One region of the Pseudoflavonifractor sp. HNCC25GI2 genome, then DNA from elsewhere that is predicted to be linked to it. Evidence: predicted binding sites of a transcription regulator. Region 1 holds the regulator's gene; each other region holds the start of a gene.
What was found. Region 1 encodes Rex, which represses fermentation and respiration genes when NADH is low (regulators of the CRP and FNR family bind a similar motif). Its sites were predicted from a motif close to ATTGTTAANNNNTTAACAAT; they were not measured.
Positions count from the first base shown of each region.

Region 2: the regulator Rex is predicted to act here: its motif matches at 5,304-5,323, upstream of AC3YUO_RS10835 (acetyl-CoA C-acetyltransferase).
Region 3: the regulator Rex is predicted to act here: its motif matches at 2,216-2,235, upstream of AC3YUO_RS02625 (acyl-CoA dehydrogenase).

Region 1 is NZ_JBYUOW010000005.1:136,571-144,121, forward strand. It holds gene AC3YUO_RS08845 (SH3 domain-containing protein) at 212-982, opposite strand; gene AC3YUO_RS08850 (helix-turn-helix transcriptional regulator) at 1,628-1,765, opposite strand; gene AC3YUO_RS08855 (redox-sensing transcriptional repressor Rex) at 1,987-2,661, shown strand; gene AC3YUO_RS08860 (S-layer homology domain-containing protein) at 2,658-3,764, shown strand; gene AC3YUO_RS08865 (hypothetical protein) at 3,854-4,000, shown strand; gene rsxC (electron transport complex subunit RsxC) at 4,358-5,668, shown strand; gene AC3YUO_RS08875 (RnfABCDGE type electron transport complex subunit D) at 5,668-6,600, shown strand; gene AC3YUO_RS08880 (RnfABCDGE type electron transport complex subunit G) at 6,597-7,130, shown strand; gene rsxE (electron transport complex subunit RsxE) at 7,147-7,551, shown strand, end outside.
Region 2 is NZ_JBYUOW010000009.1:25,762-33,312, forward strand. It holds gene AC3YUO_RS10805 (kinase to dihydroxyacetone kinase) at 1-71, opposite strand, end outside; gene proB (glutamate 5-kinase) at 110-883, opposite strand; gene proC (pyrroline-5-carboxylate reductase) at 915-1,721, opposite strand; gene AC3YUO_RS10820 (GntR family transcriptional regulator) at 1,976-2,347, shown strand; gene AC3YUO_RS10825 (ABC transporter ATP-binding protein) at 2,344-3,246, shown strand; gene AC3YUO_RS10830 (hypothetical protein) at 3,221-5,221, shown strand; gene AC3YUO_RS10835 (acetyl-CoA C-acetyltransferase) at 5,512-6,768, shown strand; gene AC3YUO_RS10840 (nucleoside deaminase) at 7,214-7,551, opposite strand, start outside.
Region 3 is NZ_JBYUOW010000002.1:7,270-14,820, reverse strand. It holds gene acrA (acryloyl-CoA reductase electron transfer subunit beta) at 1-92, opposite strand, end outside; gene acrB (acryloyl-CoA reductase electron transfer subunit gamma) at 114-914, opposite strand; gene AC3YUO_RS02625 (acyl-CoA dehydrogenase) at 933-2,075, opposite strand; gene AC3YUO_RS02620 (3-hydroxyacyl-CoA dehydrogenase family protein) at 2,519-3,358, opposite strand; gene AC3YUO_RS02615 (hypothetical protein) at 3,541-5,715, opposite strand; gene AC3YUO_RS02610 (hypothetical protein) at 5,751-7,551, opposite strand, start outside.

The sequences.
Region 1 (7,551 bases):
TTTCGCCTGCGCCGCTCGCTCGCCCCCTTGGTGTTGGCTTGGGGCCAACACGATTATGGGACCAATGGGGAATAGATGTGCCGCCCTCAGGGGCTGAGGGGACAAAAAAAGAGGCCCCCAGGTTGGGAGCCTCTGATTCTATAGGATGCCGTTTTGTGGGGAGTGTGCCGGTGGCGCCAAGGGCGCGGCTGGCTGTCATTACTATCCCTCCTTACTGGAAGAACTCACCTGTTTCTGGATTGTAGTAACCGCCTACATTGCTATCATCATTATTACCTATCATATCACCAAAATCGCTGTCATCTGTTAGAGTTTGATTACCACTAGTATGCCCAGGTGTTGGCTTAAAAACTGGGGCCCCAGAGCTACCAGAAGTACTGGAGCCACTTGATGTGCTGGGTTTGCTTGTTGATGTGCTTGGCTTACTAGTTGAGGTGCTGGGTTTGCTGGTTGAAGTTCCACTCGAGGTGCTGGGCTTGCTGGTACTTGTGCTTACCTGGGGCTTCGTGGTGCTTAAGTAACTGGAATTGATATATGCTTCCTTACCATTAAACTCTACTCGACTCCAACCTGCTGCAGCTCCGGTACCAGTTCCGGTACGCTTGATTGATTGGGCCTTGGTTAATGAACCCAACTTGTTGCTGCTAGCACTATAACTGGAACGAATGTTTACTGTCTCCGTGGCATACACCGTTTCATTACAATCATTGAATAACTTGACCTCTGGCTGTACCTGGGTCTGCTGACTGGTCTGAGTAGCCTGCTGAGTGGTGGTTTCCTCAACAGCTGGTGTCTGCTCCGGGTTTCCCTGGGTGGTTTGCGTGTTCTGCTCCACCTCGGGGGTGCTGGTGTCCACGGGCTGGGTAACTTCCGGGGTGCTGGTGTCCTGGGTGCTGTCAGCGGTGTTGTCATTGGAACCACCACAGGCGGTCAGGGTCAGGGCCAGTGAAAGAGACAAGCCCAATATCAAAGCCTTTTTCATTATGGTTTCCTCCTATGCCGTCACAGTGACGGCTTTTTTATTGCCTCTCAACGGTCCGGCCCGCTGGGGGTGGGATTGCTCCCGGTCCCCCGTTGGGCGTTCCCGCCGAGATAAATAAAAGCGGCGCAGGGCTGTATATTCCCTACACCGCATTGAGGTACGACACAAAGCCCATCACAACCACCTTGTAAATTAAATCCAAAGCGGCTATAATGAGAAAAGGCGTAGCGAAATGCTATTGTGTGGGAGGTCCCTTCTCCTGCATAGGGGCGTGGGGTGCTCGCAACACCTCACGTCCTGCCTCTATTTATCTCGATGAAACTATTTTACTCCAGAATGGGAAAGATTGCAAGGTCATTTGAAACGGTCCGAAAAGGGCCGTTTTTTGTTGTTCAGAGGGTGGCTGTGTGTGTGCCGGTGGCTGGGTGGCCCGCCACGGGTGGGGCCTGGATGCTATGCAGAAAGCTGGGTACAAGGCGGGGAATAAGGTTGGTTCCGCTCCATGGAATATCCCCGCCGTGGGTTTGGGTGGAGATGGGAAACTGGGCCCCGTGGGATATTCCGTCGCTGTGATCCCCTGCGGGGGATGAGTTTTTGCGGTGGGCCTGAGGGTGAAGTAAAAGCGTGGGGTTGTGGTCCACTTCTTTAACTATGGGAAAGGCCGCGTTCCCACTTGGAGACCGCCTGGTCGGTGATTCCCAGGACGCCGGCCAGCTGGCGCTGGGTCATACCCCGCTCGGTGCGCAGCATCCGGATAAGCAGTCCGATTTTTGTTTGATTCATAACGATCCCTCCCAGATGTCATTATGCCAAATGAGAACCGGGATTGCAACCAACGCACCGTTGACTGGAAAGGAAAAGAATTTGACAGTGGGGAGGAGATCGGGTAAACTGTTATAGTAAAATGAGGGCAGTATGGGGCTGTGGGAAGACGACCGGAGACCCGCTCTGAGGTCTCAAGTCCAGGGCTGCCCGCACTACCTCCAAACAGTTAGGGAGCAGCAATGATGAAACGAAATTCCAAAGTATCAACGGCCGTCATTCGGCGTTTGCCCCGGTATTACCGGCACCTGTCCGAGCTGCAGGAGACGGGAGTGGTCCGGATTTCCTCCAGCGCGCTGGGCAAGTCCATGGGCCTGACCGCCTCCCAGATCCGTCAGGATCTGTTCTGCTTCGGAGAATTTGGCCAGCAGGGGTATGGATATAAAGTGGATACGCTGAAAGAGGAAATCGGTGAAATCTTGGGCATTAACCGGGGACACACTGTGGTGGTGCTGGGTACCGGCAACCTTGGCCGGGCTATTATCGAGAATTTCCGCTTTTCCAGCAACGGCTTCCGGCTTCTGGCCGCCTTTGATGTAAATGAACAGGTGGTAGGTACAAAAATTGCCGGTGTGCCCGTCTATCATGCAGATGAGCTGGAAGCATTTCTGGCCAAAAATCCGGTGAGTGTGGGACTTCTGACGGTCCCCATTGCAGCGGCTCAGGAGATGGGCGACCGTCTGGTGGCCGCCGGTGTGCCGGGCATCTGGAATTTTACCAATTATGAGATCAGCTTTAACCCGGAACAGGTCGTGGTGGAGTCCGTGCACTTCTCCGATAGTCTGCTGGCATTGAATTACATGATCACCCAGCGGGAATTCGACCGGAAAACAGATGCTGGAGAGGAGTCCGTATGAAAAAGAAAGTCCTCCGGCTGGCAGTGACGGCCGGTGTTTTATTGGTTCTGGCCTGCGGGGCCTATGCGCTGTCCTCCGGAGACAGCCTTATCTCGCTGAGTTATCTGAACAACACCGTGATTCCCAGTGCTGTAAGTCAGGGTACCACTGCCGCCAATCAGAAGCTGCAGGAGGCCTACGACCAGGCCAAGAGTACTCTGGACGCCCTTCAGCAAGGCTATCTGGGGCAGAGCACCGGAACTTCAGGTAGTTACAGTACCTCCTTCCAGCCCAGAGAATGGAAGGGTGGTGATAAGGTGGAGCTGACCACTGGATCCGGACTGTTTGTGCTGTCTGGCACCGCGGTGGTCACCCACAACGGAGCCTTCATAGATGTGACAGAGGGCAGTGAGATCGCCTCCGGCAGCCGCCTTACCACCGGACACCGGTATCTGACGGGAGAGGATACCACCGCTTCCATTTCCGTCAGCTCCGGCGCGGCCCAGATGGGAGTCCAGGGCAGCTACACCTACACAGCCGGGAGCGGATCCGCCATCCCGTTTTATGATGTCAGTACGCAGGACTGGTTCTATACTCAGGTGTGCTACGCCTATGAAAACGGGCTCTTCTCCGGCGTGGATGCCACTCATTTCGGCCCCTATGAGGCCATGAACCGTGCCATGCTGATGACCGTGCTCTACCGCCTGGCCGGTTCGCCGGAGGATGAGCTGCTTTCGGCAGATGCCAGCTTCAGTGATGTGCCGGACTCGGCCTGGTACGCCGCTTACGTGAAGTGGGGCGCCGAGCAGGGGATTACCGCGGGAACTGGTCCTAACACCTTTGGCCCTGAATTGAAGGTGACGCGGGAGCAGATTGTGGTTCTGCTGCACAGCTTCGTGCGCAATTATCTGGGGCAGAGTGCAGACGCAAGAGCCGACCTGTCCGGCTATCAGGATTTGTCCCAGGCCAGCGTCTGGGCCCGGGATTCCTTTGCCTGGGCAGTGGCGGAGGGAATTGTTGGAAGTACCTCCTCCAGCACCCTGACCCTCAGCCCGCAGAACAGCGCCACCCGGGCCGAAGTTGCGGCCATGCTGCGCGTGTTTGCGGAAAAATTTACTGCTTAAAGCCGAACCCATTTTCAGCCTGTGCATATGATGGGGATGAGAAGGGCAAACAGCCCTCTTAAAACTTTCATAAAACAGGAGGTACTCATATGGGGTGCTGCAATAACGGTTTTGGCGGCGGCGGCTGTCTGTGGATCATCATTTTGATCATCATCCTTTGCTGCTGCTGCGGCGGGAACAGCTGGAGCGGCAATGGCTGCGGCAATAACTGCGGCTGCAACAACGGCTGCTGCTGAGAAGCAAGAGACTCCGGTGCGGGGCGTGAATTTCTTCACGCCCCGCACCTCTTTTTTTGCAGAAAGCCAGGTTGGGCTATTACGCCGGGAGGTGAAAAGAATCTTGCAATTTTGACAAGTTAGGTGTATGATAAACGACGCAAGCAAGACCGACGGCTTCAAATTTTGAAAAAAAGTTTGAATCCGGCGGGTTTTGTCGTGCGCCTGTGAATCGCAGGCGTCTGGGTGCGTTCCGCCCTGGGAAGGGCCGTTTGCTGTGCGCCCCCGCTTCCGGCAGGGGAGAGGGACACTACTTGCGGCAGGGCAGGGAGGTACCTGCTGTTCCAGCGATAGCAGTATAGGGAGGTCGAAATCTGAATGAGTAAATTTCTCAAGCGTTCTGCTCAGGGCGCTGGGGTTCCGCACGAAAAACGGACCTCGGACCTTGAGACGGTAGTCATGCCGCTGCCGTCAAAGATTGTGCTGTCCATGTCTCAGCACATCGGTGCACCGGCATCTCCCGTCGTGGCAAAGGGCGACCAGGTGTACGTAGGCACCGTCGTCGGAAAGTCCGGCGGATTTGTCTCCTCTGATATTCACTCCGGCGTGTCCGGCGTGGTGGAGGGGATTACCACCATCACCGCTCCCAATGGGGCGGCTCAGACTGCGGTGGTCATTATTCCCGACGGAGAGCAGAAGGTGGATCCCGCCATTGCTCCTCCTCAGGTCACAGACCTGAAATCCTTCCAGGACGCGGTGCGTGCCAGCGGCCTGGTGGGTCTGGGCGGCGCCGGATTCCCCACCGCCGTCAAGCTGGCGCCCAAGAATCTGGACGAGATTGATACCCTCGTCATCAACGGCGCTGAGTGTGAGCCCTACATTACATCTGATAACCGCTGCCTGCTGGAGGATACCCACTTTATTCTCAGCGGCATCAAGGCGGTTATGAAGTATCTGAACATCGCCCACTGCATCATCGGCATCGAGGGCAACAAGCCCAAGGCCATTGCCAAGATGAAGGACGCCATCGACACGTCCGGCATCGAGGTCAAGACCCTGCCTTGCCGCTATCCTCAGGGCGCTGAGAAAGTTCTGATTGAAAACTGCACCGGCCGCGAGGTTCCCTTCCCTGGACTTCCCTCCGATGTGGGCGTTATCGTGATGAACGTCACCTCCGTGGCCTTTGTGGGCAAGTACCTGGAAACCGGCATGCCTCTGGTGACCAAGCGCCTGACCGTAGACGGCGACATCGTCAAGGAGCCCAAGAATGTGGAGGTCGTTATCGGCACTCCCGTTCAGGAGCTGCTGGACTTCTGCGGCGGACTGACGGACGAGCCCGGCAAGGTGCTCTACGGTGGCCCCATGATGGGCAACTGTATTGCCGACTTGTCTCAGCCCGTGCTGAAGAACAACAACGCCGTTCTGGCATTTTCCAAGAAGTGGGCCCACGTTCCCAAGCCCACCAACTGCATCCACTGCGGGCGCTGCACCAACGCCTGTCCTCTGGGCCTGTCCGCCAAGGAGATTGTCCAGGCCTACAACGCCGGCAATGTGGAGCTGCTGCAGGAGCTCAATGCCGATCTGTGCATGAGCTGCGGCACCTGCTCCTTTGTCTGCCCCGCCAAGCGGCCGCTGGCCCCCTCCATCGCCCTGGCAAAGATCATGATGAAGAATGGAGGTAAGAAGTAATGGCCAATAAGCTGATCGTTACTGCCGCGCCCCATATTACCAGCCCCGACAGCACCCAGAAGATCATGCAGCGGGTGTGCCTGGCCCTGGTTCCTACCCTGATTGCGTCTGTTATTATCTTCGGTATCAATTCCCTGATCCTCACTGCCATTACTGTGGCGGCCTGCGTCTTCTTTGAGTGGGCCTACTGCAAGCTGATGGGCCGTGAGGTGGCCATCGGCGATTTCTCCGCCGTGGTTACCGGCATGCTGCTGGCCTTCAACCTGCCCTCCACGCTGCCGTACTGGATGCCCGTCGTGGGCGCCTTCATCGCCATCGTGGTAGTCAAGCAGCTTTTCGGCGGTCTGGGCTACAACTTCGCCAACCCCGCCATCGTGGGCCGTATCGCTATGGCCATGGGCTTTGCCGGCCGTATGTCCGCTTACGGTTTCCCCGCCGACGCGGTTTCCTCCGCCACCCCTCTGGCCAACTCCGAGGGCGTTGACTATGTCACTCTGCTGCTGGGTACCCACGGCGGTGTGCTGGGCGAGACCTGCGCCATCACCCTGATCATCGGCGGCCTGTACCTCATCTGGACCAAGGTCATCAGCCCCACCATTCCCGTTACTTATCTGGCCACTGTGGCTGTGCTCAGCTTCATCGCCGGTGAGGATCCCGTCTATCAGCTGCTTTCCGGCGGCCTGATGCTGGGTGCCTTCTTTATGGCTACCGACTATGTCACCTCTCCCACCACCCGCAAGGGTAAGATTGTCTTCGGCATCGGCCTGGGCGTCATCACTTGTGCCATCCGCTTCCTGGGCACCATGAACGAGGGCGTGTCCTTCGCCATCCTGCTGATGAATCTGGTGGTTCCTTACATTGAAGTGCTGACCCGCCAGGATAAGCTGGGCATCGCCAAGGTGAAAAAGAGCAAGGAGGGTGCCGCGAAATGAGTAGCTGGAACAAAGTATTTAAGCCCATTGTGGTTCTGGTCATCATCTGCATCGTGGTGACCGGCGCCCTGGCTGCCACCAACCAGGTCACTGCCCCCATCATCGAGGAGGCCACCCGCCTGGCCGAGGAGAAGTCCCGTACCGAGCTGCTGCCCGAGGCCGAAGGCTTTGAGGAGATCACCGGTGTCAGCGTGGACAACGTCTCCGCCATTTATAAGTCCACCAACGATGTGGGCGTTGTCATCACCAGCTCTGCCAAGGGCTACGGCGGTGACGTAGTGGTTATGACTGCCATTAATCCCGACGGCACCATCAAGCAGATCAAGGTCACCGAGCAGGCTGAGACCAAGGGCATCGGCAGCAAGGTTGCCGGTACTCCCTCCTACTGGGAGAACTACATTGGCCTGGACACCAGCGACGCTCTGGTTCTGAATCAGGATGTGGACGCTGTGACCTCCGCCACTGTCTCCAGTACGGCTTTGATCAACGCGGTGAACTCCGCCATTGAAGCCTACAACGCGATTCCTTGAAAGGCAGGTGTATGAGATGAGTAATAAACCCAGTAAATTAAAGATACTGACCAACGGTATCTTGAATGAGAACCCGGTACTGCGGCTCGTTTTGGGCACCTGTCCCACTCTGGCCACCTCTACCATGGCCTCCAACGGCATCGGTATGGGCCTGGCAGCCACCTTCGTGCTGCTGTGCTCCAACATCGTAATTTCCGCCCTGCGGAAGGTCATCCCCGATCAGGTTCGTATTCCCTGTTACATCACTGTAATTGCCGGCTTTGTGTCGGTGGTACAGATGCTGGTCAAGGCCTTTGTGCCCGCCCTGGATGCTTCTCTGGGCGTGTATCTGCCTCTGATCGTGGTGAACTGTATCATCCTGGGCCGCGCTGAGATGTTCGCTTCCAAGAACGGCATCCTGGATTCCGCTCTGGACGGCATC
Region 2 (7,551 bases), on a different contig from region 1:
TCGTTCACGTCATCCTCGTCCACCGTGCAGCCTTCCATGAGCAGTTGGGTGTCAAATTTAAATTCCAGCATGGAATATCCCCTCTCATTTATACGTTTTGGATTGTAATTTATCCCCTGGGACGGGCCAGGAAGCGGGTGCCCACGTCCTTGCCCTCCACAATGTCATAGAGCACGTCCGGGTGCTCGCCGTTGGCGATGACCATGTCGCAGCCCGCCCCGGCGGCCATCCTGGCCGCCCGCAGCTTGGTGGCCATGCCTCCGGTGCCCAGGTCGCTGCCCTTGCCCCCGGCCAGAGCTTCAATCTCCGGCGTGACCTCCTCCACCACCGGCAGCAGCCGGGCGTTGGGGTTGGTGCGGGGGTCGGCGGTGTAGAGCCCGTCGATGTCGCTGAGCAGCACCAGCAGGTCCGCCCCCACCGAGCAGGCCACAATGGCGCCCAGGGTGTCGTTGTCGCCCACCTTGATTTCGGCGGTGGCCACGGTGTCGTTCTCGTTGATGATGGGAAGAGCCCCCAACTCCAGCAGGCGGAACATGGTATTCTCAAAGTTCTGCCGCCGGTCGGCGTGGTCCACGTCCTCCCCGGTGAGCAGCACCTGGGCCACAGTGTGGTTATACTGGGTAAAGAGCCGGTCGTAGGTATACATGAGTTCGCACTGGCCCACAGCGGCGGCGGCCTGCTTGGAGGGCATATCGGTGGGGCGGCCGGGCAGGTTCAGCTTGCCCACTCCCATGCCAATGGCTCCCGAGGAGACCAGAATCAGCTCGTGCCCCGCGTTTTTCAAGTCGGACAGCACCTTCACCAGCTCCTCCACGTGGCGGATGTTCAGCCGCCCGGTGGCGTGGGCCAGAGTGGAGGTACCCACCTTCACTACAATTCTCAAGAACTACACCTCATTTTCCACCGGGCGGGCCTCAGCCCTTGCCCAGCTCCAGCGTCTTTTCGTAGGCGGCAATGACCGCGTTCATGGCAGCGGCCCGGAAGCCCTGCTCCTCCAGGATGCGCACGCCCTGGATGGTAGACCCACCCGGAGAGCACACCGCATCCTTCAGGGCACCAGGATGCTGACCGCTCTCCAGCACCATCTTCGCCGCTCCCTGGGCCATCTGGGCAGCGTAGGCCAGGGCCTTGTCCCGGGGCAGGCCGCAGGCCACGCCGCCATCGGCCAGAGCCTCCAGAAATAGATAGAGGAAGGCCGGGCCACAGCCGGATACAGCACTGGCCGCATCAATAAGCCGCTCCTCCACCCGGTCCACCAGGCCGGCCGGAGCCAGCAGCGCCCCGAAGGCCTCCAGCTCCTCTTCCGTCACGTCCAGGCCGCAGTACTGCACCACTCCTGCGCCCACAGCCGACGGGGTGTTGGGCATAAGGCGGATAACAGGATACTTACCCCCGGCCATCTTCTGGATGGTCTCGGCGGTCAGGCCGGCGGCCATGGAGGCCAGTACAAACCGCTCCTTCCGGGCAGCCAGCGTGGGCGCCAGGTCCTTCAGCACCCGGGCCATCATCTGGGGCTTCACCGCCAGGAAAATAATCTGGCACTGCTGGGCTACCGTCCGGTTATCGGACAGCTTGGCATTCAGCTCGACGGCCAGCTTCTCAGCCTTCTCCGGCGAACGGTTGGACAGGTAGACCGGCACACCCGCCGCACCCTTGGCCGCCGCCCGGGCCAGAGCCGAGCCCATATGCCCGGTGCCGATAAATCCGATGGATTGAAACATTTTATTGTATCCTCCTTACCGCCCGGCGGGGCCGGGGGCTTCTTTTCACCTTTATCATACCATAGCCGTCAAGAGTTTCAAGGGCTGTTCTGTTAAGGTTTTGTCATACTTTTTCCCGCTTTTCCATTTGTAAGAAAATCTTAAAGGCTTCTTAATTGTTTTTCCACAGGGCCTCCCTTATACTAATGTGTACTAGTACACTTCATACAGTTTGTCCGGCCAACGCCGGACCTGTGGGAAAGGAGACGGCATCCATGCTGAATCTGGATTACCGGGACGCCCGCCCCATCTACGAACAGGTAAAGGAAGGGCTGCGCCGGCTGATGGTGTCCGGCGCCATCCGGGAGGGAGAAAAGCTCCCCTCGGTCCGGTCCATGGCCTCCTCTCTGGCCATCAACCCCAATACCATTCAGAGGGCCTACGAGGCCCTGGAGGCCGAGGGCTACCTCTACTCGGTGCCCGGCAAGGGCTCCTTCGCCGCCCCCCACACAGGGGTGGACGGACGTCGGAAGGAGGAGCTTCTGCAGGTCTTTGACCAGACCACGGCGGAGCTTTTGTTCCTGGGTCTGACGGGAGAGGCGCTGCGGGCCCGGGTGCGGGCAAAGGAAGGGGGATGTACCCAATGATTAAGGTAAACAATCTGGTCAAGACCTTCGACGGCTTCCGGGCCCTGGACGGTCTGACCATGACGGTGGAGCCCGGCTCCATCTACGGCCTGGTGGGCCCCAACGGCGCGGGCAAGTCCACGGTGCTGCGCCACATCGCCGGGGTCTACCGCCCCGACTCGGGCACCGTGCTGGTGGACGGCCAGCCGGTCTATGAAAACCCCGCCGTCAAACAGGGCATCGCCGTCATTCCCGACGAGCTCTACTACTTCAACTCCGCCTCCACCCGGGACATGATGAAGTTCTACCGCGGGATCTACCCCCAGTTTGACGACAAGCGGTACCATGCCCTGCGGGAGGCCTTCCCCGAGGTGGACGACCGCCAGCCCATCCGCCGCCTGTCCAAGGGCATGCAGAAGCAGAGCGCCTTCTGGCTGGCCCTGTGCTGCGCCCCCAAGCTGCTGGTGCTGGATGAGCCGGTGGACGGCCTGGACCCGGTGATGCGCCGCCAGGTGTGGTCCCTCCTCATGGGGGATGTGGCCCAGCGGGGCACCACGGTGCTCATCTCCTCCCACAACCTGCGGGAGCTGGAGGATGTGTGCGACCACGTGGGCATCCTCTCCCACGGCAAGGTGCTGCTGGAGCGCTCCCTCACCGACCTGCAGGACAACATTGTGAAGCTGCAGATCGCCTTCGCTCAGGCGGAGCCCCCCGCCTTCCCCAAGGACCTTCACATCCTCCACACTGCCCAGGTGGGCCGGGTGTTTACCCTCATTCTCCGGGGCAGCCCCGCGGACATCAAGGCCCGCATGGCCCCCCTGAACCCCATTTTGATGGAGGCTCTGCCCCTTTCCCTGGAGGAAATCTTTATCTATGAATTGGGAGGTGAGGACTATGCGGTCCGGGACATCGTTCTTTAATGCCGCCCTGTGGCGCAAGACCATGGGCCGGTTCTGGCCCCTGTGGGCCCTGTACGCCGCGGCGTGGACCTTTGCCCTGCCCCTGTATCTGCTCAACCAGTTTGTCGGCGGCCGCTCCCGGGGCTACGGCGCCGTGGACGTCCAGGACTGGATGCTGTCGGCCGCCCAGGAATTCCCCTCCTGGCTGTCCTTCGGCGTGTGGGTGTCCTGCATCTTCGGCCTGCTGTGCGCCATGGCGGTGTTCGGCTACCTCTACAACGCCCGCTCCAGCTGCGCCATGCACGCCCTGCCTCTGCGCCGGGAGGGTCTCTTTACCACCCAGTACCTGGCCGGACTGTCCTTCGGCCTGCTGCCCCACCTGGCGGTGGCCCTGTGCACCGCCGCCATTGAGATGGTGCTTCTGCCCCCCGACGCCTGGCTGGAGGCCCTGTCCTGCCTGGGCATCTGGCTGCTGGTCCAGAGTGCCACCTTCCTGTTCTTCTTCTCCTTTGCCGCCTTCTGCGCCATGTTTACCGGCCACCTGCTGGCCCTTCCCGCCTTCTATGCCATCCTCAACGGTCTGGTGTGGGGGCTGTACGGCCTGCTGACCCTCCTCTTCTCCCAGTTCTTCTACGGGTACAGCACCTCCGCCTCCTACGCATTGATGGACCTGCTCACCCCCCTCTATACCCTGTCCGACGCCTGCCGCTGGCAGGTTGTGGATGCGGCCGACTATACCACAGTTCCCATCTCCTATGAGCTGGCCTCCCCCCTGACCGTGGCCGGCTATGCCGTGGCCGGACTGGTGCTGGCCCTGCTGGCCCTCCTCCTCTACCGCCGCCGGCACGTGGAGTCCGCCGGAGACGTGGTCTCCTTCCGGGTGGTACGCCCCATCTTCCAGTGGGGCGTCACCTTCTGCGTGGGCCTCTCCTTCGGCATGGCCACCTCCCTGTTCTTCTCCTGGTCGGACAACGCCGCCTTCCTGTCCGTGTGCGTGGTGCTGTGGTCGGTGGTGGGCTTCTTCGCCGCCGAGATGCTGCTGAAAAAGTCCTTCCGGGTGCTGGGCGCCTGGAAGCGTGGCCTCATTGCCCTGGTGGTCATGAGCCTTCTGTGTGGGGGCTGCTTTGCCGACGTCTTCGGCATCGAGACCCGGGTCCCCAAGGCGGACCAGGTGGCCTCCCTCTCCGTTGTGCTGGACTTGGGCGAGCCCTACGACGACGGCCGCCAGCTGGTGCTGGAGCTCACCGACCCGGAGGATATGGCGCCCTTTATCGCCCTGCACCAGGCCGTGGTGGCCCAGCGGGACCGGGCCCAGTACAACTCCCCCTCCTACGACCCCGGAGACAACTACTTCTCCCTGTCCCTCTACTATACTCTGGGCAACGGCACCACTGTGAACCGCCAGTATCACTCCATTCCCATCTATCGCAGCGAGTCGGAGGATCCCAGCACGGTGTCCGGACAGTACTTCGCTCTGCTCCAGAACCGGGAGCTGGTGGCCAAGGCCTATGCGTTTGACCACTATGGGGCGGGCCGCCTGGTGGAGGTCTGCCTCTCCGGGGTGGAGCTGCCCCGGGCCGAGGGCAGCGGCCAGGACCCCCAGTATCAGGACCCCTACTATCTGGAGGGCGCCACCCCCCAGCAGCTGGAGCAGCTGTGGGAGGCCGTACAGGAGGACTTCGCCGCGGGCACTCTGGGCGTGCGCTACGCCATTCCCGACCAGGAGCGCTGGGACAACACCTATCAAACCGACCTGCGCTTTACCTTTGAGCTGACCCAGGACCTCTCAGGCAACGTGGAAAAGACCTATTCCTCCGACCTGTCCATCACCCTGACCCCCAACGCAAAAAACACCCTGGCCTGGCTGGAGCAGTACGGCGGTCTCAACACCCAGTACTACCTCATCGCCCACCAGAGCACCGTCGACGCCCTTCCCGGCACCCAGAGCCAGCCCCAGACGGATGGCCCCAGCGCCGAAGTCTATCCTCTGGGCTGAACCCTCTGCCCATCCCCCTCTTCCGCCGCCCGGAGCACCTGCCCCGGGCGGCGTTTTTTTGAAAAAAGTTCAAATTCAAATTTTTGTGAAAATTTTAACGATTTTGTGGGAAAGGGAGAGGGTTTCGCCCCGTTTTCGGGGGCTCTTGTCACTCTCAGACAGAAATGCAGCCAGAAAGCGCAGAAAAATTGATTGCTTTTTGGGGCCCGCTCCGATATAATCAGCATAAGAGCGGAAATTCCGGGCGTCCTCTGGGGCGTCAAAACCAAAATTTGGAGGTTTCAGACACTATGAAGGAAATCTATGTTGTCAACTGCTGCCGTACCGCCATCGGTTCCTTTGGCGGCTCCCTGAAGGACACCCCCGCCGCTGACCTGGGCGCTATCGTCATCAAGGAGGCCCTGAACCGCGCCGGCGTGAAGCCCGAGCAGGTGGATGAGGTCATGTTCGGCTGCATCCTCACCGCTGGTCTGGGCCAGAACGTGGCCCGTCAGGCTGCCCTGAAGGCCGGTGTGCCCGCCTCTGTTCCCGCTTACACTGTGGGCATGGTGTGCGGCTCCGGCATGAAGTCCGTCATCGAGGCCGGCCGTACCATTCTGGCCGGCGACGCCGATATCGTGGTGGCCGGCGGCACCGAGAACATGTCCGCTGCCCCCTATGCCCTGCCTGCTGAGCGCTGGGGCGCCCGCATGGGTGACAAGAAGGTCATCGACACCATGATCAAGGACGGCCTGTGGGACGCCTTCAACAACTACCACATGGGCACCACCGCCGAGAACATCTGCGACGTGTGGGGCATCAGCCGCCAGGAGCTGGACGAGTTCGCCGCCTCCTCCCAGAACAAGGCTGAGGCTGCTCTGGCCTCCGGCCGCTTCAACGACGAGATCGTTCCCGTCATGGTGAAGCAGAAGAAGCAGATGGTGGAGTTCAAGGTGGACGAGTTCCCCCGCGCCGGCGTTACCCCCGAGAGCATTGCCAAGCTGAAGGGCGCCTTCCCCGTGGGTCCCGAGTCCCCCGCTCCCCAGGTTGTCCACACCTTTGAGCCCACCGGCATTCAGGAGTCCCCCGACAAGGGTCAGCAGCGCGTCACCGCCGCCAACGCCTCCGGCATCAACGACGGCGCCGCCGCCATCATCCTGGCCTCCGGCGAGGCCGTGGAGAAGTACGGTCTGAAGCCCATGGCCAAGCTGGTCTCCTGGGGCCAGGGCGGCGTGGATCCCAAGATCATGGGAGTGGGCCCCGTGCCCGCTTCCCGTCAGGCTATGGCCAAGGCCGGCCTGACCATCGAGGACATGGACCTCATCGAGGCTAACGAGGCCTTTGCTGCCCAGTCCATCGCCGTGGCCCGCGAGCTGAAGTTCGACATGAGCAAGGTCAACGTCAACGGCGGCGCCATTGCTCTGGGTCACCCCGTGGGCGCTTCCGGTGCCCGTATCATCGTCACCCTGCTCCACGAGATGCAGAAGCGCGACGACGCCAAGAAGGGTCTGGCCACTCTGTGCATCGGCGGCGGCCAGGGCGTTGCCACCATCTTCGAGAAGTGCTGAGTCATTCCTGCACTTGCCTTGCCTTGTGATCTGGCAGGAATTTCATAGAGCGAAAACCCCCGGGACGCGGCAGTCCCGGGGGTTTTCGTATATAATTCGGCACTTCCGGACATAGCAAAACCCGGACGCCAGCTCCAAAGCGTCCGGGTCTTACCGTTGAAAAAGAGGATTAAAATGAAACGAACTGTCTCTTGCAGATTTTATAATACACAGAAGTTGTGAACAATTCCAACGAAAGTTGTTACATAAGTTTTAAATATCCCCCGGTTTGGAGGAATTTTCTTCTTTTTTCCTCTGTGCGTGCCGGAAAAAAGGAGGAAGGACCAACGGAGCGACCCGTTGGTCCTTCAAAATTGGAGGATAGAATGAAAAGATGTTCTTGCCTTGCGAGTATCAGTATATCCGCGTTTTATTAAAAAAGACACCTTCAATTGTTACAAAAGCTTTAAATCTTTTCCAAGGGGTCCGCACCCCGTAAGTGTTCAAAGAAATCCTGGAGCACCGCCCGGCACTCTTCCTCCAGCGGCCCCTGGTAGATGCGGGGGTGGTGGTTGAACCGCTCCTCAAAGAGGTTGAGCACCGAGGTGCAGCAGCCCGCCTTCTCATCCCGAACCCCGTAGCGCACCGTCTCAATCCGAGCGTTGATGATGCCCCCGGCGCACATGGGACAGGGCTCCAGAGTGACATACAGGGTACAGCCGTGGAGCCGCCAGCTGCCCAGCCGCCCGCAGGCGTCCCGGATGGCCTCCAGCTCGGCGTGGGCGGTGGCGTCCCCCCGCTCCT
Region 3 (7,551 bases), on a different contig from region 1:
GAGGTGGGCATCATCTTGCCCTGGCGCTGCTCACAAAATACCCAAACGCCGCCGTTGAATTCCTCGATAGCAGCACTGTTGTAAGTAGACATATTCTTCAATTCTCCCTTCTATCAGATCAGGTGCTTGGCGGCAAGGATGCCGGCCAGCTTCTCGCAGGTGGCCTTGTCGGCGCCCTCCAGCATCATGCCCACGCCCTTCTGGGGGGGAGTAAAGGACTTAAAGATGTTGGTGGGGGAGCCCTTCAGACCGATGGTGGAGGGATCGATGAGGGGATCGTCCTTCAGAGTGTTGTAATCGAAGACCTCGTAGGGCTTGGAGTAGCATTCAAAGATGCCGTCCACGCTCATGTAACGGGGCTCGTTGAGCTCCTTGATGCAGGTGACCAGGCAGGGGGTCTTGACCTTGATGGTCATGTAGCCGTCCTCCAGCATGCGCTTGATGGTCAGGGTGTCGCCGTCCTTCTTGATGTCGGCGGCGTAGGAGACCTGGGGCAGGCCCAGCTTCTCGGCGATCTGAGGACCGACCTGAGCGGTGTCGCCGTCGATGGCCTGACGGCCGCACATCACGATGTCTTCCTTCTCCACGCCGATCTTGTTGATGGCAGCGGCCAGGATCTGAGAGGTGGCGTAGGTATCGGAGCCGCCGAACTCACGGCCGGACACCAGCACGGCGCGGTCCACGCCGCGGGCCATAATCTCACGCAGCATTCCCTCTGCGGGCGGGGGACCCATGGAAACCACAACGACCTCGGCGCCGGTCTGCTCCTTCAGGGTCAGGGCGGCCTCAACAGCGTTCAGGTCATCGGGGTTGGTGATGGTAGCCATGGAGGCACGGTTCAGGGTGCCGTCGGGGTTCACGGCCACCTTACCAGAGGTATCGGGGACCTGCTTAACACAAACAATGATTTTCATTTCCATCTGCCTCCTAACTTATTTCACACCCAGCGCGCGGGAGATAACCATGCGCTGAACCTCGGAAGTACCCTCGTAGATCTCGGTGATCTTGGCGTCGCGCATCATGCGCTCCACGGGATACTCACGGGTGTAGCCGTAGCCGCCGAACAGCTGCACGGCCTTGCGGGTCACGTCGTTAGCGGCCTCAGCGGCGAACAGCTTGGCCATGGCAGAGTCCATGCCGTAGGGCTCGTGGTTCTGCTTCTTGGTAGCGGCGGCGTACACCAGGTACTGAGCGGCCTGCATCCGGGTGTGCATGTCGGCCAGCTGGAACTGGGTGTTCTGGAACTGGCTCAGACGCTTCTTGAACTGGATACGCTCCTGGGTGTACTTGACGGCCTCGTTCACAGCGCCCTCGCCCAGACCCAGAGCCTGAGCAGCGATGCCGATACGGCCGCCGTCCAGAGTCTGCATGGCGATCTTGAAGCCCTGGCCTTCCTTGCCCAGCAGGTTCTCCTTGGGCACGATGCAGTCCTCGAAGATCAGATCGCAGGTGGAGGAGCCGCGGATACCCATCTTCTTCTCGTGCTTGCCCACGGAGAAGCCGGGGAAGCTCTTCTCCACGATGAAGGCGGAGATGCCGTGGTTGCCGGCCTTGGGATCGGTCATAGCGAAGACCACGAAGGTCTCGGCCACAGTGCCGTTGGTGATGAAGCACTTGGAGCCGTTGAGGACGTAGTGGTCACCCTCCAGCACGGCAGTGGTCTGCTGGCCGGAGGCGTCGGTACCGGCGTTGGGCTCGGTCAGGCCGAAGGCGCCGATCTTCTTGCCGGACAGGAGGTCAGGCAGGTACTTCATCTTCTGCTCCTCGGTGCCGTGCTCAAAGATGGGGGCGCAGCACAGAGAGGTGTGAGCGGAAACGATAACGGCGGTGGTGCCGCACACCTTGGCCAGCTCCTCCACGCACATGGCGTAGGACAGCACATCGCCGCCGGCGCCGCCGTACTGCTTGGGGAAGTAGATGCCCATCATGCCCAGCTTGCCCATCTTCTCCACGGTCTCCATGGGGAAGCGCTCTTCTTCGTCGATCTCCTCGGCCAGAGGCTTGACCTCGTTCTCGGCGAACTCGCGGTACATCTTGCGGACCATCTCTTGTTCCTTAGACAGGTGAAAATCCATTTTTCAGTCCTCCTAGTTTTTAATACTTAACTGACATCATCGTAGACGCTCTTTGCCGAAGCGGGGCCCGTCTGACCGGGACGGACGGCGCTGGACGAGGGAGCAGACGATATGAGGTTTGGTACCGCGCGGCCGGGAATATTGTTATATTTTTAACAAAGAAAGCCCGAAAAAACCGCAACACGGGCAGCCCCCGCTGTTGCGTTAAAGTATGTACGCGCGGCAAAGGAATTTTACTGTTAAAATTATAACGGTTTTCCCGGGGGAGTGCAAGGGGGAGATGTCTGGTAAAATGCACAGTTTTTGTGGAAATGTTTTGGCAAAAACAGAAAGAGGCATCAAAAGGCACAAAAAATGGTGAAATTTCCGTAAAATAGCGTCAAAAGAACGGAGAGAAAAACGAGGCCCCGGTCCTGTGGACCGGGGCCTCGAAGCATAGCACCTTACTTGGAATAGTCGTAGAAGCCCTTGCCAGACTTGCGGCCCAGCAGACCGCCGCGGACCATCTTCTTCAGCAGAAGGGCGGGACGGTACTTGGGATCGCCGGTCTCGGTATACAGGGTGTCCATGATGGCCAGACACACGTCCAGGCCGACGAAGTCGCCCAGAGCCAGGGGGCCCATGGGGTGGTTGGCGCCCAGCATCATGGCCTTGTCGATGTCTTCCACGCTGGCCACGCCGGTCTCCACCAGGCCGATGGCCTCATTGATCATGGGGATGAGGATCTTGTTGACCACGAAGCCGGGGGCCTCGGCCACCTCAACGGGCTCCTTGCCGATCTCCTTGGAGAGGTTATAGATGAAGTCGAAGGTCTCCTGGGTGGTGTTGGCACCGCGGATGATCTCGATGAGCTTCATGGAGGGGACGGGATTGAAGAAGTGCATGCCGATGACGGGGTGCTTCAGGCCGTTGCCCATCTCGGTGATGGACAGGGAGGAGGTGTTGGAGGCGAAGATAGTGCCCTCCTTGCAGAAGCCGTCCAGCTCATGGAGCAGCTCCTTCTTGGTGGCCATCTCTTCCTTGACGCACTCAATCACCAGATCGACGTCAGCGGCCTCCTCGTGAGTCTGGGGAATGAGGACGTTGGCCATCAGGGCGTCCACGGCCTCCTGAGCCATCTTGCCCTTCTCCACCCGCTTCTGCAGGGACTTACCCAAGGTATCCTTATGACGCTGGGCGGACGCGGGGCTGCTGGCGTACATCAGGACGGTGTGACCCTTGGCGGCAAAGACCTGTGCGATACCGCGGCCCATGGTGCCGGCGCCGAAAAGTGCGACTTTCATACTGTGTTCCTCCTAAAATAATGTAAAATGGTTGCCAGCATCCTTCTGGCAGGGTCTGACCGGATAAACCGGTCCCGCTCTCTTGAAACACAGTATACCTGTTTTTTTGCCGCGGTGCAAGAGGAAAGTGCGGTAATGTTTTAGTGAGATGATAGGGCAAAGGGAACGGAGCCTGCACTTGCTCAGCCGGACAGCCGGGCAATGTTCTGCTCGGTGAGAGCGAACCACTGCACCGGCATGGGATCGGAGCCCCCCGTGTGCCCCTCCAGCCACTGGAGATAGACTGATTCATCCACCGGTGTTTCGTCTCCGTCCAGATAGTAGAGAAAACCGCTGCCGCTCACGTCCAGATCCTCCGGAAAGGCGGGGAAGTCCGCATTTTGGTCGGAAATCTCCCGGTCCCAGGCGTCTGCCGAGCCTGCGTAGGAGTAGCTGTCACTCCCGGGCTCATACCGGTACACCGTATAGGGCCAGAACCGTCCGCCCCAGCCCTGGTTGTGACTCCAGGGGGAGCATACCGCACCGTTTTGATAAAAGCTGGGCTCCAATCCAAACCGGTCCGGGCTCTGGAGCAGGAGGGTGTCCGTGTCCGCCCGGTAGTCCAGTACATAGGTGCCCTGCCCGGCGACAATGGTGGTGTAGAGGGACAGCAAAAGCTCCTCACGGCCGTCCCCGTCCACATCATAGACCCCAAACCGGTTCTCGATATACTGGGACGGGGAGGCGGGGCTTTCAGCGGAAAAGTCGTAGAGAGCATCCGGGAGAGGCTGACCGGTCAGCACGTCCTCCAGAAGAGAGGCGTAGTAGCTCCGCGCCTGGGGATCGCCCCCGGGTAAGGCCGCGGCTTTTTGGTCGGAAAGGGGGACAAAGCCCCGGTACAGCCACTGGTTCTGGTCGGACTGGAGGGAAGACCAGGCGGGATTCTTCTCGTAGAGATCAAAGCCGCCCTCCCCGGGAATGGCCAGACGGCCAAACCAGAAGTTGTAGGAGAGGGAGCCCGTCTCTGAGTCGCCCTGGGGGTGCAGAAGATATCGGGCCTCCTCGGTGTCGGGGAGAATGCCGCTGTCCAGGGCAGCCTGGGGCAGCTCCAGCACCCGCTCCAGTTCGCCGTCTGCGAAGCGGAACAGGCCGAGACCGCTGCAGGTCTCATCCCCCTGGTAGGTGGTGGAGTTGGAGCACAGCAGCCACAGGTCCCCGTCCTCCGCCCAGGTGGACCAGAGGCCGTTGTCGCCGCCGATGAGATAGCTTTCTCCTGTGAAATCCTGGGCATTCTCATCCCACACGCCCAGGACCAGATTGTCCAGACCGGCAACGTGGGGGGCGCCCGTGCTTTCCACCAGCATCAGGGTGCGGGAGCCCTGGGTGTGGGAGAACAGCCGATACTCACTTGTGCCGTAGAGATACTCATAGGACTGGATGGTCCGTCGGGCCAGCTGATGGTTCTGTACCGACTGGCTCATGGGGACTGGGTCCCAGCCATCCTCCGGCTCTCCGCCGTCGGCGCTCCACCGGCACCACAGAGCGGGAGAGAACTCCATGGTCTCCTCCGCCGGGACCAGATATTCTTCGGCCTGAGGGGTGACGCCAGGAGACGGGCAGCGCTCCAGTGTTCCGCCCTGCCACTGGTAGAGCCGGTCAAACTCCACGTCCTCCCCGGTGTGGACGGAGGAGAGATAAAAAGTGACCTGGTTCTCTGCGCCAATCCGGAAACCGGCCAGAGTGACCTCCTCCAGAGCCTGACCGTCAGTGGGAGCGGCTGCGGTCTCCTCCTCTAACTGGGCACGCAGCTCCTCCAAATTGGTGCCCGCCATCCTCCAGGCCTCGTCCTCCGGGACGAGCCTGCCCTCCTGCAGGTCGTATACCCAGGTGGACAGGGTGGGGGAGAAGCCGGCAAGCCCTGCGGCTGCCCCCTGATCGTACTGGTAGAGCACCAGACTGAGGTAGCGGTCCGTCCGGGTGGGGTAGCACAGACAGCGGAACCAGTCCCCAGGCTGGCCCTGGGAGATCTGGTCGATGGCGGCGCGGTACTCCTCCGCCAGGGCGGACAGTGCCCCGTTGACGGCCCGGGAATCCTCTGTTTCGGGTACCGCCAGGGTGGGCACCTCCACATAGTTGCCCAGCTGGTCGTAGTATTGAAGCTGGAGCTCAACTGCGGACGTCTGTTTGGTCTGGTTCTGGCAGGAGACCAGGGAACCGCACAGCAGGATAATTGCCCCCACCAGAGCCATGAGCCACACCGGCGGACGCTTCTTTTTCCATTGAAAAATGTTTCGGATGCGCAGCTCCGTCTCTCGGGCCGAGCCGGACAGGTGGGTGGCAAAGGGGGAGCGGGGCGGCGTAGGGGAGGTGCGGTTCATAGGGCTCTCCTTTCCTATCAGGGGCAGTTAAGGCTTCAGTTAAACATATTGGTCAGGGTGATTTGGGACAGAGTGTCCCCCTCGAAGAAGAACAGAATGGCGGGGCCCAATTCGTCATAAAAGCCATCGGATTGTTCCGGGGCCAGGCCGGGAATGTAGTAGAGCAGGTCCTTGTCCGGGTACCGGCCCCAGTAGTTCCCGGCCACGGCGGTGGGGTAGGCTTCCAGCACCTCTGCCCGGCTGTCCCCCACCTGGATGCCCTGGGGCGTGTGGAGGTCGGTCATGGTGGTGTCCAGGGTGTTGATGGTGTCCTGATTGGTGGTGCTGTCGTGGTAGCTCAGGGCGGTAAAGGTCTTGCCCCCCACCTGGCCGCTGCTGCGGAACCAGTAATCGCCGGAATTGTAGATGGGCTCGTAGTCCGCCAGCGTTTCCTCCTCAATGGACATGGTGTCCAGGCAGGAGAAGGACAGGGACAGGCCAGGACCCACCGGGAGATCAAAGCCGTCCCGGTAGAGGCAGACCTGCTCGTTCAGCAGGGAACTGGCCGGCTGGGACGCCGGCTGATCGCCGATGTCACTCCCAAAGCCCAGCACCCGGGTGTAGCTTCCGTTCTGGTCCTGTGCCAGGCTGATGTATGTGTGGTTGATGCCGCCGTGCCAGCCCAGGCGAAGAGGAGCACCGTCAAAATAGTAGATGCCGAAATCCAGCTCAAAGACAGTCCAGCGCTGTCCATCTGTCTCTCCGGAGTTGATCGGGGTTACCGCATCCACACTCATGGCTCCCTCCACGCTGTTGTCAGGGAGATCCTCCAGATAGTACCACTGAGGTACGTCCAGGCAGGCCTCCAGGTAGGTGCGGATCAGGATGTCCCGGGAGGCGTTATCGGCCGTCAGGCCGGAGAATTCCGCCGTTCCCAGCTCCGGGCCGGTGCCCATGACACAGCGGCTGACATCCACGACCCTGCCGCTGCCGTGGTCATAGAGGACCGAGGCGTTGAGGTACAGGTCCTCGCCGTTGTCCGCCCGGGCCACCAGGTTGTAGTAGACCTGGCCCTCAAAATTCCGCTCCCGGTACACTCCGTCTTCTGGGGTGAGGGAGACAATCTGCCACACGGCGGAGGCGTTTTGACTGTCCCAGGGGTTATATTGGCTGCGGGTATACTCCTCCAGCCACGCCCGGACCTGGTAGTAGATGCCTGTGGTCAGCCGGTCCTCCGGAACGGCGTAGAACTGCTCGTTGTGGTCAGGGACCCACTGGGGGCCGTCCCCGTTGACCACAGCGTTGTTGGTGTGGACGAACACATCCACCCCACCGGGAGACATGAGGGCCAGATGATCACCCCAGTAGGAAAAATAGTCGGCCTGAGCCTGAGTGCCCAGCTGCATGATATTGCCCTCCACGGGCCAAATCCAGGAGAGCTTTCCGTCCTGGAGCTGGACCGCGCCTGAGTCTCCGTAAAGAAGGCCCTGGGATATGCCGTTCAGAGTATAGAGGAGACTGGGTGTCCCGTCTTGGAGAAAGAGACGGGTGTGAGGGGCTCCACCCCGGGTAGAAGCCACAAGGGTGGGGTCGGTGAGTTTGCCGGAGGCCTCTTCATAGGAGCCAATGACCAGATAGACGGAATAGTCATCCCGGAAGGAGGCGGCGGCCAAGGTGTAGCCGTCCAGACTGGCAGACTGGAGCAGGGTAGGCGCGGCTTCGTCCATGGTGTCGGCGGCGATATTGCCATTTAAAGCATCATACAGCGCCTGAAGAAGGGGGCGGTTTGCGTTGCTGAGACCGGAGGCGGAGGAGAACCCACCCTCCGGCTGACCGCCTGCAAAGTACCACTGCCGC